DNA from 3 places in the Streptomyces sp. NPDC001315 genome. Region 2 is predicted to be linked to each of the others. Evidence: riboswitches for the same ligand, from Rfam matches in the RefSeq annotation. Region 2 holds a riboswitch; each other region holds the start of a gene.

What was found. Region 2 has a riboswitch for thiamine pyrophosphate ahead of thiO (glycine oxidase ThiO). Riboswitches for the same ligand answer to the same signal wherever they lie in the genome.
Region 1: linked by a shared signal. The riboswitch ahead of thiC (phosphomethylpyrimidine synthase ThiC) and the one ahead of thiO (glycine oxidase ThiO) in region 2 are both predicted to bind thiamine pyrophosphate.
Region 3: linked by a shared signal. The riboswitch ahead of ACFY16_RS28335 (thiamine ABC transporter substrate binding subunit) and the one ahead of thiO (glycine oxidase ThiO) in region 2 are both predicted to bind thiamine pyrophosphate.

Annotation. Positions count from the first base shown of each region.
Region 1 covers NZ_JBIAWZ010000003.1:159,340-164,302, forward strand. Annotated here, with positions in the region: gene ACFY16_RS11180 (VOC family protein) at 127-609, shown strand; gene thiC (phosphomethylpyrimidine synthase ThiC) at 690-2,492, opposite strand; TPP riboswitch at 2,485-2,661, opposite strand; gene ACFY16_RS11190 (YibE/F family protein) at 2,733-4,292, shown strand; gene ACFY16_RS11195 (SsgA family sporulation/cell division regulator) at 4,463-4,900, opposite strand.
Region 2 covers NZ_JBIAWZ010000001.1:1,226,102-1,231,064, reverse strand. Annotated here, with positions in the region: gene pknB (Stk1 family PASTA domain-containing Ser/Thr kinase) at 1-1,170, opposite strand, end outside; gene ACFY16_RS05430 (thiazole synthase) at 1,370-2,164, opposite strand; gene thiS (sulfur carrier protein ThiS) at 2,168-2,380, opposite strand; gene thiO (glycine oxidase ThiO) at 2,377-3,543, opposite strand; TPP riboswitch at 3,541-3,652, opposite strand; gene ACFY16_RS05415 (hypothetical protein) at 3,705-4,103, shown strand; gene ACFY16_RS05410 (NAD(P)/FAD-dependent oxidoreductase) at 4,136-4,963, shown strand, end outside.
Region 3 covers NZ_JBIAWZ010000012.1:113,341-118,303, reverse strand. Annotated here, with positions in the region: gene ACFY16_RS28345 (GntR family transcriptional regulator) at 1-437, shown strand, start outside; gene rlmN (23S rRNA (adenine(2503)-C(2))-methyltransferase RlmN) at 670-1,776, shown strand; TPP riboswitch at 1,801-1,908, shown strand; gene ACFY16_RS28335 (thiamine ABC transporter substrate binding subunit) at 1,996-3,084, shown strand; gene ACFY16_RS28330 (ABC transporter permease) at 3,060-4,733, shown strand; gene ACFY16_RS28325 (ABC transporter ATP-binding protein) at 4,733-4,963, shown strand, end outside.

The DNA of each region.
Region 1 (4,963 bases), on a different contig from region 2:
GCATGATCCCCCCGGCGTTTAATCAAGCTCAACGATCGTATTCCGATCCTGTCTTGATGGCGGATTTCCCCCAGCGGATCGTAAGAGGCGTCCGCCTGCACGCCACCCTTCCAAGGAAGGCCCCCTATGAACGCCTCGGACATCACCACCTATCCGGCCGGGCTCGACGACGAGCCGCGGGAAGCCGGCGAGCATCTGCGCACCGTCATCGACGCCGCCCTGCCGAAGGTGAAGGCCTTCGACCATCTGGTCCTCAACGTCGGAGATGTCGAGCGGTCCCTGGGCTTCTACACCGGGCTCCTCGGGCTGGATCCGGTGCGTGTGGCCGAGTGGCGGGCCGGCAAGATCCCGTTCCCCTCGGTGCGGATCACCCCTGAGACCATCATCGACCTGGTCAGCCGCCCTCGGGGAGAGTCCAACGTCGACCACATCTGTCTCACCGTGGAACCGCTGGACTGGGACGAATTCATCAAGTCGGGAGCCTTCACCGTCCTCGAAGGCCCGGTTCAGCGCTTCGGCGCACGCGGCACCGCCACGTCGGTCTATGTCCGGGACCCGGACGGCAACACCGTGGAACTCCGCTGGTACCCGCAGGACGCCACAGCCTGACCGCGCTCGGGCTCCCGGTCCGGGTAGGCAACGCCCGGACCAGGAGCCGCGGAACGAACTCAATCGGCCGCCGGGCCGCGTCAGTCCGCCATGGGCAGGTACACCCTGTTACCGCTCGCCGCGAACTCCTTCGACTTCTGGAGCATCCCCTCAGCGATCTCCTCGGGAGACGCCCCCTCTGTCGCAGCACCACCGAACCGCTCTGCGATGCTTTGGCTGATCTTCATCGAGCAGAACTTCGGCCCGCACATCGAGCAGAAATGGGCCGTCTTGGCGGGTTCTGCCGGCAGGGTCTCGTCGTGGAACTCCCGTGCCGTGTCAGGGTCGAGGGCGAGGTTGAACTGGTCCTCCCAGCGGAACTCGAAGCGGGCGTCGGACAGCGCGTCGTCCCATTCCTGCGCACCTGGGTGCCCCTTGGCGAGGTCGGCTGCGTGGGCGGCGATCTTGTAGGTGATGACGCCGGTCTTGACGTCGTCACGGTTGGGCAGGCCCAAGTGTTCCTTGGGCGTGACGTAGCAGAGCATCGCCGTGCCCCACCAGGCGATCATCGCGGCACCGATGCCGGAGGTGATGTGGTCGTACGCCGGCGCGACGTCCGTCGTCAGCGGGCCGAGCGTATAGAACGGAGCTTCATCGCAGATCTCCTGCTGAAGGTCGATGTTCTCCTTGATCTTGTGCATCGGGACGTGGCCCGGGCCCTCGATCATCGTCTGAACATGGAAACGCTTCGCGATCCGGTTGAGTTCCCCGAGCGTCCGCAACTCCGCGAACTGAGCCTCGTCGTTGGCATCCGCGATCGATCCCGGCCTGAGGCCGTCGCCGAGCGAGTACGTGACGTCGTAGGCAGCGAGGATCTCGCACAATTCCTCGAAGTTCTCGTACAGGAACGACTCCTTGTGGTGCGCGAGGCACCAGGCCGCCATGATCGAGCCGCCGCGCGAGACGATGCCGGTCTTGCGGTTGGCCGTCAGCGGCACGTACGGCAGCCGGACGCCCGCGTGGACGGTCATGTAGTCCACGCCCTGCTCAGCCTGTTCGACGACCGTGTCCTTGTAGATCTCCCAGGTCAGCTCCTCGGCCTTGCCGTCGACCTTCTCCAGAGCCTGGTAGAGCGGCACCGTGCCGATGGGGACAGGGGAATTGCGCAGCACCCACTCGCGAGTGGTGTGGATGTTACGGCCGGTGGACAGGTCCATGACCGTGTCGGCGCCCCAACGGGTCGCCCAGGTCATCTTCTCGACCTCCTCCTCGATGGAGGAGGTCACCGCGGAGTTGCCGATGTTGGCGTTGACCTTCACCAGGAACCGCTTGCCGATGATCATCGGCTCGATCTCCGGATGGTTGACGTTCGCGGGCAGCACGGCCCGACCGGCAGCGATCTCCTCACGGACCACTTCCGGCGCCACGTTCTCCCGGATGGCCACGAACTCCATCTCGGGCGTGATCTCGCCGCGGCGTGCGTAGGCGAGCTGGGTGACGGCTCGGCCGTCGCGACTGCGGCGGGGCAGTCGCGGTCGCCCGGGGAAGACAGCGTCGAGGTTACGCAGACCGCCGCGCGGCGAGGTGTGCTTGATTCCGTCGTCCTCGGGGCGCACGGGACGGCCCGCGTACTCCTCGGTGTCGCCGCGGGCGGTGATCCAGTTCTCCCGCACCGGCGGCAGACCCCTGCGGACATCAGTGCCGAGCAGTGGATCGGTGTACGGGCCCGACGTGTCGTACAGCGTGACCGACTGCCCGTTGGTGAGGTGCACCTGGCGGACCGGCACCCGCAGATCGGGGCGTGAGCCCTCGACATACGCCTTGTGCCAGCCCAGCGACTTCCCGGCCTCGTGGGGCTGTTCGCCCTGAACGGAGGCAGGCGTGCGTGCGTCCTTGTTGGTCATGAGACCTACTCCCTACGCCGGCATTACCCGGTAACAGGTTCGGCGGTCGACGCAGCGGTTTCCGTCGGCAACGTTTCATGTGAAACAGCACTCGTTCCACGTGAAACATTGCGAAGACGGACGTCAGCGCCCTCTCAGCCCGGTGCTCCGAGCTCCCGCGTGTGCAAAGGTGCCTCCACGCTAGCGTCATTTGTGGCGCGGTGAACAGTGGGCCTCTGCCGCTCTTGCGATGATCGGTCGGTGACCACGACACACGAGCCCCCGTACCCACCGCCCGAGCCTCCTCCCGGACCGGGCGCCCGCCACGGCAGCGGACACGCCAACGGCCCTGGACACGGCGGTGGTTCTGGCGACGGGCACAACCACGGACATGGGCACGGGCTGGGGAACGGGCACCGGCAGGGACCGGGTCCCGGCGGTCACGGTCCGGGCTCACATGGCGAGCACAGACCGGGCTCAGGGGGCGGGCACGGTTCTGGATCCGGTGGCGAGCACGGTCATTCACACAGTCACGGCCCAGCCGCCCCCGTATCCAAGCACCTGCGCAAGGTCATCGCGGCGATCCTCGTACCCTTCGCGGCGGCGGTGGTGGTGGGACTCGTGGTGCTGTGGCCCGGTGGTACCCCGGCGCACGAACGCACCGGGGTCGGGTTCGACCGGCAGACCCAGCAGGCCACGGTCACCAAGGTGGAGAGCGTGAGCTGCGCGTCGGTGAACGCCTCGGGGGGCACTCCGACCGGCGATACCTCGACCGCCGAGGGCTCATCCGCCCAACAGGAGGCGAACGGCACCTGCAAGAAGGCGACGATCCAGGTCGACACCGGCTCGGACAAGGGCCGTACGTTTACCGAGATCGTCCAGCCGGACCAGACACGGCAGTTGCACCAGGGCGAGAAGGTCGTGGTCGCCTACGAGCCCTCCGCACCGAAGGACCTGCAGTACTCGGTCACCGACGTCAACCGTCGGATCCCGATGACGGTGCTCGCGGGCATCTTCGCGCTCGCCGTCGTGGTTGTCGGTCGGTTGCGGGGCGTCATGGCGCTGGTCGCGCTGACCATCAGCTTCCTGATCCTGAACTTCTTCATCCTGCCCGCCATCCTGCAGGGCTCGAACCCGCTGGTCGTGGCGGTGGTGGGGGCGAGCGCCATCATGCTGATCGCCCTGTATCTGTGCCATGGCCTGTCGGCCCGTACGTCCGTGGCGGTACTCGGTACCCTGATCTCGCTGATTCTGATCGGCGTCCTCGGTTCGCTGTTCATCGACTGGGCCTCGCTCACCGGCAACACCGACGACAACACCGGCCTGATCCACGGCCTGTATCCATCGATCGACATGAGCGGTCTGCTGCTCGCCGGCATCATCATCGGTTCGCTCGGCGTCCTCGACGACGTGACGGTGACACAGACATCGGCGGTCTGGGAGCTGCACGAAGCCAATCCGTCGATGGGCTGGCGTGGGCTGTACCGCGCGGGCATCCGCATCGGCCGCGACCACATCGCGTCCGTCGTCAACACGCTCGTCCTCGCCTACGCGGGTGCGGCGCTGCCGCTGCTGCTCCTGTTCTCGATCGCGCAGAGCAGCGTGGGGACGGTCGCCAACAGCGAGCTGGTCGCGGAGGAGATCGTGCGCACGCTCGTGGGCTCGATCGGCCTGGTCGCGTCGGTGCCGGTCACCACCGCGCTCGCGGCGCTGGTGGTCGCGGCCGACCGGCCGGGCCCGGAAGGCGCCGTCGCGACGGCACCGACGGACGTCCAGCCGGCTCCGGCACGCGGCGGAAGGGGCCGACGGCGCAAGCGGTGACGTATGCGCGGCAACAGACGTACGCCCAGCATCACCCGAACGCCTCGGCCCCCGTCACCCGAACGCCCCCACCCTGGGCGCGGAAACACCTGGGCCCGACCCTACAAAAGCGTTCCTGCACGCCCCCACGCCCTCGCTGAAGCGTCCGAGGTCCCCAGTGCCGTAACGCTTCAGCCCGCGCTCTGCTCCTCCGCCAGGATGCGGTCCAGGGCCTCGTCGAGGTGGGCATCGAAGTCGGCGAGGGAGCCCTCCTGGCCCAGCGGCACCAGCTTGTCGGTGCGGTCGAGAAAGGCCACGAGGGGTGCCGTCGACGAGCGGAACAGCGCCTGGTCGACCCCGACCTGAAGCCGGATCAGGACCTCGCCCAATGAATCCGGTTCGACGGGCGAGACCCGTACATCCCCCTCACCGCACGGCCGGCCCACCCCGTCGATCAGGAGCTCCCGCCCGAAGGCCCAGGTCACCGGGGCGTCGCCGGGAAGGTGAAAGGTCAACCGCACGGCGTACGGATCACAGGACTCGTAGCGCAGCTCCACGGGGATGCGGAAGGAGAGCTCCTCGGACACGAGAAAGCTCATCATGACCTCTGCCTGTACGGACTCGCGCATCGCCTACCCCGTCATATGCCGTCGACTGGCCGGGAATGAACCCCTGACATTTGGTGGCATCTT
Region 2 (4,963 bases):
CTCGGTCTTCGCCAGCAGCGGCGGGACCTCGGTGAACTGGCCGGAGTTGATGTACCAGACGCCCGCGCCGACGCCGAACACCACCAGGACGGCGGCGATGATCGTGGCGAGCCGCTGCCGGGACCGGCCGGATCGCCGGCGCGGCGGGAGCGGCGGCGGGCTCTCCAGCCGACTGGTGCGGTTGAACTCGGCTTCGGGCTCTTCGTCCTCGTTGACGGGCAGCGGCCGGGGCACGGTCAGCGCGCGCGGGATGACGCTCGTACGGTCCTCGGCGTTGTCGTGCGCCGACGCGACCGCCTGCGGCGGCACCGCGTCCAGTTGGCCGGGGCTCAGCGCGGCACGCGCCTGACGGACCTGCGACAGCAGCTCCACGGCGTCGTACGGCCGGACGTCCGGAGTGCGCGCGGTGGCCGTCGCGACCAGCTCGTCCAGTTCGTACGGCAGCCCCGGCACGACGGCCGAGGGCGGCGGCACGTCCTCGTGGAGGTGCTTGTAGAGCACGACGGCGGGAGAGTCCCCCTCGTGGGGCCTGGCGCCGGTCAGCATCTCGTACAGGACGACACCGCATGCGTACACGTCGACGCGGGGATCGGCCGTGCCGTGCTCTATCTGCTCGGGCGCGAGGTAGGAAACGGTGCCCAGCACCGTCCCCGTGGTGTTGGTGACCGTGTCCACGGCACGCACCAGACCGAAGTCGGCGACCTTGACCCGCCCGTCGTCCCCTATCAGGACGTTCTCGGGCTTCATGTCCCGGTGCACGAACCCGGCACGGTGGGCGGCGCCCAGCGCGGCCAGCACCGGCTCCAGGATGTCCAGGGCGGCGCGCGGCTGCAGCGCCCCCCGATCGCGCAGTACGTCGCGCAGGGTGCAGCCGGCGACGTACTCCATGGCGAGGTACACGTACGACCCGTCGTTCCCCTGGTCGAAGACCTGGACGACGTTGGGGTGCGCGAGCCGGGCGACGGACTTCGCCTCCCGGATGAACCGCTCGACGAAGGAGCCGTCCACCGCGAGCGTCGGATGCATCACCTTGAGCGCGAGGACGCGGTCCAGGCGGGTGTCCACGGCCCGGTAGACCGTGGCCATCCCGCCGACGGCGATCCGCGCGTCGACGCGATACCGGCCGTCGAGCACCTGCCCGACGAGGGGGTCCTGAAGGGTCGTATCCACGCAGGCGAGTGTACGAGCCGAGACTGACACCCCCCGCTGGTTCACCCGAGATCGGGGCGGTACTGCAGCCGACCTGTGACGCTTCCCACGATCCCGCAGCCGCCGACGGCGAACGGCCCCCGCGCGAAAGGTCCACTTCGCAACCCACGGTGTCGGTGGTGCGCGCGCAGGAGACAGGCGGCGGGACAGCGCAGGGCGACTAGAAAGCAGGCCGTTCCGGATCCAACCTGGCCAGCCCCGCCACCGGAGACGACGCCTCCGCGAAGTGCCGCCGGGGAATCCGCCCCGCTCGGTACGCCAACCTCCCCGCCTCCACCCCGTTCCGCATGGCGGCAGCCATCAGCACCGGCTCCTGCGCCCGCGTCACCGCCGAGGCGAGCATCACACCGGCACACCCCAGCTCCATCGCCAGCGCCACATCCGAAGCCGTACCGGCCCCGGCATCAAGAACCACCGGCACGCGCGCGTGCTCGACGATCAGCTGGAAGTTGTGCGGATTGCGGATCCCGAGCCCGGACCCGATCGGCGACCCGAGCGGCATGATCGCGGCGCACCCCACGTCCTCCAGTTTCCGCGCCAGCACCGGGTCGTCATTCGTGTACGGCAGCACCGTGAACCCGTCGTCCACCAGAGTCTCCGCGGCGTCCAGCAGTTCGATCGGATCCGGCAGCAGCGTCCGCTCGTCGGCGATGACCTCCAGCTTGACCAGGTCGGTGCCGAGCGCCTCCCGGGCCAGCCGTGCCGTCAGCACGGCCTCACCCGCGGTGAAACAGCCGGCCGTGTTCGGCAGCACCCGGATCCCGAGCTTCTCCAGCACCGACAGCACGGACCCGTGCACGGACGGGTCCACCCGCCGCATCGCGACCGTCGTCAGCTCCGTGCCCGAGGCGACCAGCGCCCGCTCCAGCACGTCGAGGCTGGGCGCACCGCCCGTACCCATGATCAACCGGGACGAGAAGGACGTACCACCGATGACAAAGGGGTCGTCGGCCATGGGTCAGCCTCCTTGGACGGCGGTGAGGACTTCGACGCGGTCTCCCTCGGAGAGGGCGGTGGCCGACCACTGCCCGCGCGGGACGACCGTCTCGTTGAGCGCGGCGGCCACGCCGGACGGCGCCGCGGTGAGCGTCCGGACGAGGGTGTCGAGAGCCGTGCCGGGCGCGATCTCCCGGGGCTCCCCGTTGACGGAGATGGTGACGCAGGTGTTCATACGGGCTGCTCCGTGAGTGCGGCGGCGGTGAACCGCCGGGGTGTGAAGGGCCGGGCCTCGTCCGGCAGCGAACCGGTGGCCAGCGCGTGGACCAGCACGTCACCGGTGACCGGCGTGAGCAGCACGCCGTTGCGGTAGTGCCCGGTGGCCAGCAGCAGGCCGTCCAGCCCGGTGGGGCCGAGCAGCGGCGCGTTGTCGGGGGAGCCGGGACGCAACCCGGCCCGGGTCTCCGTGAGCGGCAGCTCCGTGATCCCCGGCACCAGCTCGTGCGCGTCGCGCAGCAGCTCGTACACGCCCCCCGCCGTCACGGTCGTGTCCCAGCCCAGCTCCTCGCTCGTCGCCCCGACGACCAGCTCGCCGTTCTCCCGAGGCACCAGGTAGACCTGGCTGCCGCGCACCACGGCCCGCACGGTCCGGCTCAGGAAGGGCGCATACCGCTTCGGCACGGTCAGCCGCACCACCTGCCCCTTCACGGGCCGGACGGGAGGCCGTACGTCCTCCGGGACCCCCGCGAGCCGCCCGCTGAGGCTGCCGGCCGCGAGCACCACCTGCCCCCCGCCCAGCGCCGTGCCCTCGCGGGTGACGATCCCCGCCGCCCGCTCCCGCTCGACGGTCAGCCGCTCGGCCCACTCCCGGTGGAAGACCACGCCCGCCCGCTCGCACGCGGCCACCAGGGCGGCCGCCAGCCGCCGCGGGTCGATCTGATGGTCGCCGTCGACCCGGAGCCCGCCGCGCACACCCGGCGCGAGCATCGGCTCCAGACGCCGGCAGTCCCGCCCGGACAGCCACTCGGAGTCCAGACCCGACTGCCGTTGCAGGGTGTGAAGTTCACGCAGATGGGCGCGGTCGTCGGCGTCCAGCGCCACGGCGAGCGTGCCGCAGCGGCGGTAGCCGAGGTCGTGGCCGGTGAGGTCGGTGAGCTCCGCCGCGAAGTCCGGGTAGCGGCGGGCCGAGGCGAGGTTCAGGCCCAGCAGGGTCTGCTCGCCGAAGTGCAGTTCCGTGACGGCGGCCAGCATCCCGGCCGCCACCTGCGCGGCCCCGCCCCCGGGGTCGGGATCCACGACGGCCGTGGCGAACCCGCGCTGCGCGGCCCGCCACGCCGTCACGAGTCCGATGATTCCGCCCCCCACGACGAGGACGTCTGGCGTACGCGTAGGCGACATGGGCGTCCAGCCCCTCCCTTCGCCGGCATGACCCGGATCAGGTTCGTACGGTCGGAGGCCGCCAGCCTCCCTCTCAGCCCGGTGCGTCCGGGCTCCCGCGAGTGCTTTACGTTGGCCACCCTAGCCCGATGCCGTAAGTCTCAGTAAGGGAGCCTCTGCCCATGGCTCGTTCGCTCGACGGACTCGTCCTCGCCCCCGTGGCCGACCAGGCCCCAGGTCAGGTGGGTACGCGCACCCGGTTCACGTACCACGAGAAGGACGGCGAGATCTGGGCCGAGTACGCGGGCGGCGACGTCGTGCGCGGGCAGTTGGTGGGTACCCGGACGGATGACCGGCTGGACTTCCGGTACGTGCAGCTCAAGCATGACGGCAGCACGTCGTCCGGGCACTGTGTGTCGACGGTCGTCGAACTGCCCGACGGCCGGGTGCGCCTGGAGGAGGCCTGGGAGTGGGAGTCGCAGCCGGGCAGCGGGACGAGCGTGGTCGAGCAGGTGACCGAGCCGGTCGTCGCGCGGGTGACCGAGGCGGTTGTGGAGCAGGTCACCGAGCACGCCCCCTGACTGACGAATTGTCAGTTGTCTATGGTGATCAGGTGAGTGAGCAGACGCAGCAACGAGGCACGTCGGCGGAGCGTCGCGTGGTCGTGGTCGGCGCGGGCATGGCCGGGGTGCAGACCGCGGTCGCCCTGCGGGAGCAGGGCTTCACCGGCACGGTGACCGTGCTCGGCGCGGAGCCCCACCAGCCGTACGACCGTCCCCCGCTGTCCAAGGCCGTCCTGCTCGGCACGGCCGAGGGCTCCGCCTTCGACGTCGACTTCGAGGCGCTCGGCATCGAACTGCGGCTCGGGCTCGAGGTGCTGGGCGCCCGCCCCGGCGACCACGAACTGGACACCGCCGAGGGGCCTGTGCCGTACGACGTCCTCGTCCTCGCCACCGGTGCCGAACCGATTCGGCTGCCGGGCGCGGAGGGCGTTCCCGGCGTGCATCTGCTGCGCACCCTCGACGACGCCGAGCGGCTGCGGCCCGTGCTCGCCCTGCAGCACGACGTCGTGGTCGTCGGCGCGGGCTGGATCGGCGCCGAGTTCGCGACGGCCGCGCGGGAGGCGGGTTGCTCGGTCACGGTGGTCGAGGCCGCGGACCGCCCGCTCGCCGGCGCGCTGCCCGCCGAGGTGGCCGCCCCGATGGCCGCCTGGTACGCCGACAGCGGCGCCGAGCTGCGCACGCACGCGCGCGTGCAGCGCGTCGAGTCCGGCGTGGTGGTGCTCGACGACGGCACGCGGCTGCCCGCCGGCGCGGTCGTGGTCGGCATCGGCGCCCGCCCCGCGACGGACTGGCTGGCCGGCTCCGGCATCGCCCTCGGGGCGCACGGCGAGGTCGTGGCCGACGGCCACCTGCGCACCTCCGTCCCGGACGTCTACGCG
Region 3 (4,963 bases), on a different contig from region 2:
GTCGGACCGATGCCAAGGTGCCGGCGCCTGCCGACATCGCCGCGCGGCTCGGGATCGACGAGGGCGAGCTGTGTGTCCGGACGGCTTACGAGTTCCTGGCCGACGGCAGGCCGGTGCAGTTGTCGACGAGCTGGGAGCCGTACGACCTCACGGCCGGCACTCTCGTCGTCCTGCCCGAGGGCGGGCCGCATGCCGGGGTGGGTGTCGTGAACCGGATGGCTGTCATCGGGGTCACCGTGAGCCATGCGGTGGAGCAGCCGGAACCGCGGACGGCGACCGCCGAGGAGGCGTCGTTGCTCGGCATCCAGAAGGCCGCGCTGGTCACGCACATCCGGCGGACGTACTACAGCGACGACGGGCGGCCCGTCGAGACGGCGGACATCGTGGTGCCCGTCGCTCACTGCGAGATCGTCTACGAGATTCCGATCAATCGTTGATTATTGATCGTCGGTGGAGGCGGGGGCGTCGCGGGTGTTGATGCCCCGCGTCTGTCCCTGACTCTTTCCTGCCCCCGTTCGTGGCCGGTCAGGGGCCCCTTTCAAGATCATTCCTGGGCCGTCCCTGGGCCGTGCGAGGTCGACAGAAGCTGACAGAGACCGCCCAGGGGTGACCACCCCCACCCCGCTCTGGCCTGGGGCCCCGCAGATGATCTGCCACACTGGACGTGTTATGCCTGCACCCGGAGAACTCACTTTCGTCGCCCCGCGCGGAGCCAAGAAGCCGCCGCGGCATCTCGCCGACATCACGCCCGCGGAGCGCAAGGACGCCGTGGCCGAGATCGGTGAGAAGCCGTTTCGTGCCAAGCAGCTCTCGCAGCACTACTTCGCGCGGTACGCGCACGACCCGGCGGAGTGGACCGACATTCCCGCCGGCTCACGAGGCAGGCTGCAGGAGGCGCTGCTTCCCGAGCTGATGACGGTCGTACGGCATCTGTCGACCGACGAGGGCACCACGCGCAAGACGCTGTGGCGGCTGTTCGACGGGACGCTCGTCGAGTCGGTGCTCATGCGGTACCCGGACCGGGTGACCATGTGCATCAGCTCGCAGGCCGGCTGCGGTATGAACTGCCCGTTCTGCGCCACCGGGCAGGCCGGGCTGGACCGGAACCTGTCCACCGCGGAGATCGTGCACCAGATCGTGGACGGGATGCGGGCCCTCAGGGACGGTGAGGTGCCCGGCGGTCCGGCGCGGCTGTCCAACATCGTCTTCATGGGCATGGGCGAGCCTCTCGCCAACTACAAGCGGGTCGTGGGGGCCGTCCGGGCGCTCACCGACCCCGCGCCGGACGGGCTCGGCCTGTCGCAGCGCGGCATCACCGTGTCGACGGTCGGACTCGTGCCCGCCATCCACCGGTTCGCCGACGAGGGCTTCAAGTGCCGCCTGGCGATCTCGCTGCACGCACCCGACGACGAACTGCGCGACACCCTCGTCCCCGTGAACACACGGTGGAAGGTGCGCGAGGTCCTCGACGCCGGGTTCGAGTACGTCGAGAAGTCCGGCCGCCGGCTGTCCATCGAGTATGCGCTGATCCGGGACATCAACGACCAGGCCTGGCGCGGCGACCGGCTCGGACGGCTCCTCAAGGGCAAGCCCGTGCACGTCAACCTCATCCCGCTGAACCCGACGCCGGGCTCGAAGTGGACCGCCTCCCGGCCCGAGGACGAGAAGGCGTTCGTCGAGGCCATCGCGGCGCACGGGGTGCCCGTCACCATCCGGGACACCCGTGGGCAGGAGATCGACGGGGCGTGCGGTCAGCTGGCCGCCACCGAGCGGTAGTCTGACCCGCGTAGGTACATCTTCATATTCCGACAGGGGAGCGCCACAGCGCTGAGAGTGCGGCAACCGGGCCGCAGACCCTCTGAACCTCGCCCAGGTCATTCTGGGTAGGAAGTTCGGTCATCACTCAAGCTGTTCGCCCTGCCCGGGAACCGGCGGATCCGTCCGACGGCCCCGGGCAGGGCCGCGTCTCTTCCTGGTCACCTCCAGGAGGAATCAGTGCACAGAAAGACGTACGTGGCCGCGGCGATCGGGCTCGGCCTGGTCACGCTGTCCGCCTGCGGGTCGTCCGCCGACACGGGCTCGGGGAACGGGGGGTCGGGGAACTCCAAGACCGTCACCCTCGTCAGCCACGACTCGTGGGCCGTCTCCAAGAGCGTGCTCGCGGACTTCGAGAAGCAGTCCGGGTACAAGGTCAAGGTCCTCGAGGACGGGGACGCGGGGCAGGCCGTGAACAAGGCCATCCTCACCAAGGACAACCCGCAGGGCGACGTCTTCTTCGGCGTGGACAACACGCTGCTGTCCCGGGCCCTCGACAACGGGCTGTTCCAGTCGTACGAGGCCAAGGGCCTGGACCAGGTCGGGACCGAGTACCAGCTCGACCAGGGCAAGCACCGGGTCACGCCGATCGACTACGGCGACATCTGCGTCAACTACGACAAGGCCTGGTTCAGCGCGCACAAGCTGACCCCGCCGGCCTCCCTGGACGACCTGACGAAGCCCGCTTACAAGAACCTCCTCGTCACCGAGAACGCCTCCACCTCCTCGCCCGGCCTCGGCTTCCTGCTGGGCACGGCCGCGAAGTACGGCGATGGGGGCTGGCCGGGCTACTGGAAGAAGCTCAAGGCCAACGGCGTGAAGGTGGTCGACGGCTGGGAGCAGGCCTACAACGAGGAGTTCTCCGGTTCCGCCGGCGGCAAGAAGGCCAAGGGCGACCGGCCGCTCGTCGTGTCGTACGCCTCCTCGCCGCCCGTCGAGGTGATCTACGCCGACCCGAAGCCCACGACCGCGCCCACCGGTGTCGCGGACGGCACCTGCTTCCGGCAGATCGAGTTCGCGGGGCTGCTGAGCAACGCCAAGAACACCGAGGGCGGCAAGGCGCTCATCGACTTCCTGGTCTCCAAGGAGTTCCAGGAGGACATGCCGTTGAACATGTTCGTCTACCCCGTGGTCGAGGGAGCAAAGGTGCCCGCCGAGTTCACGGCGTACGGGCCCGCGGCCAAGGACCCGGAGACGATGGCCCCCGACACGATCGCCGCCAACCGTGACCAGTGGGTCAAGTCGTGGACCTCGCTCGTACTGAAGTAGCCCCCCGCAAGGGCCGGAAGGGGAACGCGGCGCGGCTCGGGCTCATGGCCCTGCCCGTCGCGTTCTTCGGCGTGTTCTTCGCCTACCCCGTCGCGGCGATCGTCGCCCGCGGTCTGAAGGTCGACGGGGTCTGGCAGTTCGGGCGGATCGGGGAGGTGCTCGCGCAGTCCGACATCCGGCACGTCCTGTGGTTCACCAGTTGGCAGGCGCTCGCCTCCACCGCGCTCACCCTGCTCGTCGCGCTCCCGGGCGCGTACGTCTTCGCCCGTTTCGACTTCCCGGGCAAGCAGATCCTGCGGGCGGTGGTGACCGTCCCGTTCGTGCTGCCGACGGTCGTCGTCGGTACGGCGTTCCTGGCACTGGTCGGGCGCGGCGGACTGCTCGACGAACTGTGGGGCGTACGGCTGGACACGACGGTGTGGGCGATCCTGCTCGCGCACGTCTTCTTCAACTACGCGGTCGTCGTACGGACGGTCGGCGGCCTCTGGGCGCAGCTGGACCCGCGGCAGGAGGAGGCGGCGCGGATGCTCGGCGCCTCCCGGTTCACGGCCTGGCGCACGGTCACCCTGCCGGCGCTCGGGCCCGCCGTGGCCGCCGCCGCGCTCATGGTCTTCCTCTTCACCTTCACCTCGTTCGGTGTGGTGCAGATCCTGGGCGGACCGACCTTCTCGACCCTCGAAGTGGAGATCTACCGGCAGACCTCCGAGATCTTCGACCTGGCCACGGCCGCCGTGCTCACGATCGTCCAGTTCGTGGCGGTGGGCGCGATCCTCGCCGTGCACGCCTGGACCGTACGGCGACGGGAGACCGCCCTGCGGCTGGTGGACGCGTCCGGGACGGCGCGGCGGCCGCGCGGGGCCGGGCAGTGGGCGCTGCTGGCCGGTGTCCTCGGCACCGTCGTGGTCCTGATCCTGCTGCCGCTCGCCGTGCTGGTGCAACGGTCGCTGGACGCGCCCGGCTTCGGCTACTACCGGGCGCTGACGTCGTCCGACGGGGGCGCGTTCCTGGTGCCGCCGATCGAGGCCGTCGGCAACTCACTGACGTACGCCGTCGCCGCCACCGTCATCGCCGTGCTGATCGGAGGTCTCGCCGCCGCGGCCCTCACCCGGCGCGACGCCGGGCGGCTCGTGCGGGGCTTCGACGCGCTGCTGATGCTGCCGCTCGGGGTCTCCGCGGTGACGGTCGGCTTCGGGTTCCTGATCGCGCTCGACGAGCCGCCGCTCGATCTGCGCAGCTCCTGGATCCTCGTACCGCTGGCGCAGGCGCTGGTGGGCGTGCCCTTCGTCGTACGGACCATACTGCCCGTGCTGCGGGCCGTGGACGAGCGGCTGCGGGAGGCGGCGGCCGTGCTGGGGGCGTCGCCGTGGCGGGCGTGGCGCGAGGTCGATCTGCCGCTGGTGCGGCGGGCGCTGCTGATCGCGGCCGGGTTCGCCTTCGCGGTGTCGCTGGGGGAGTTCGGGGCGACCGTGTTCCTCGCGCGGCCCGACAACCCGACGCTGCCGGTCGCCGTGGCGAAACTGCTCGGGCGGGCCGGTGAACTCAACTACGGCCAGGCGATGGCCCTTTCGACGATTCTGATGGTGGTGTGCGCCGGGGCCCTGTTGGTACTGGAGGGGCTTCGGGGTGCGGATCGGACGGGGGAGTTCTGATGTTGCTGAGTCTTGCGAGTGCGACCGTGCGGTTCGGTGGGCGGGCCGTGCTCGACGCCGTCGATCTGGACGTCGCCGAGCACGAGGTCGTGTGTGTGCTCGGGCCCAGCGGGAGCGGCAAGTCGACGCTGCTGCGGGTGGTGGCCGGGCTCCAGCCCCTGCACGGTGGGCGGGTGTCGCTGGCCGGACGCGACCAGGTGGGGGTGCCCGCGCACAAGCGGGGGGTCGGG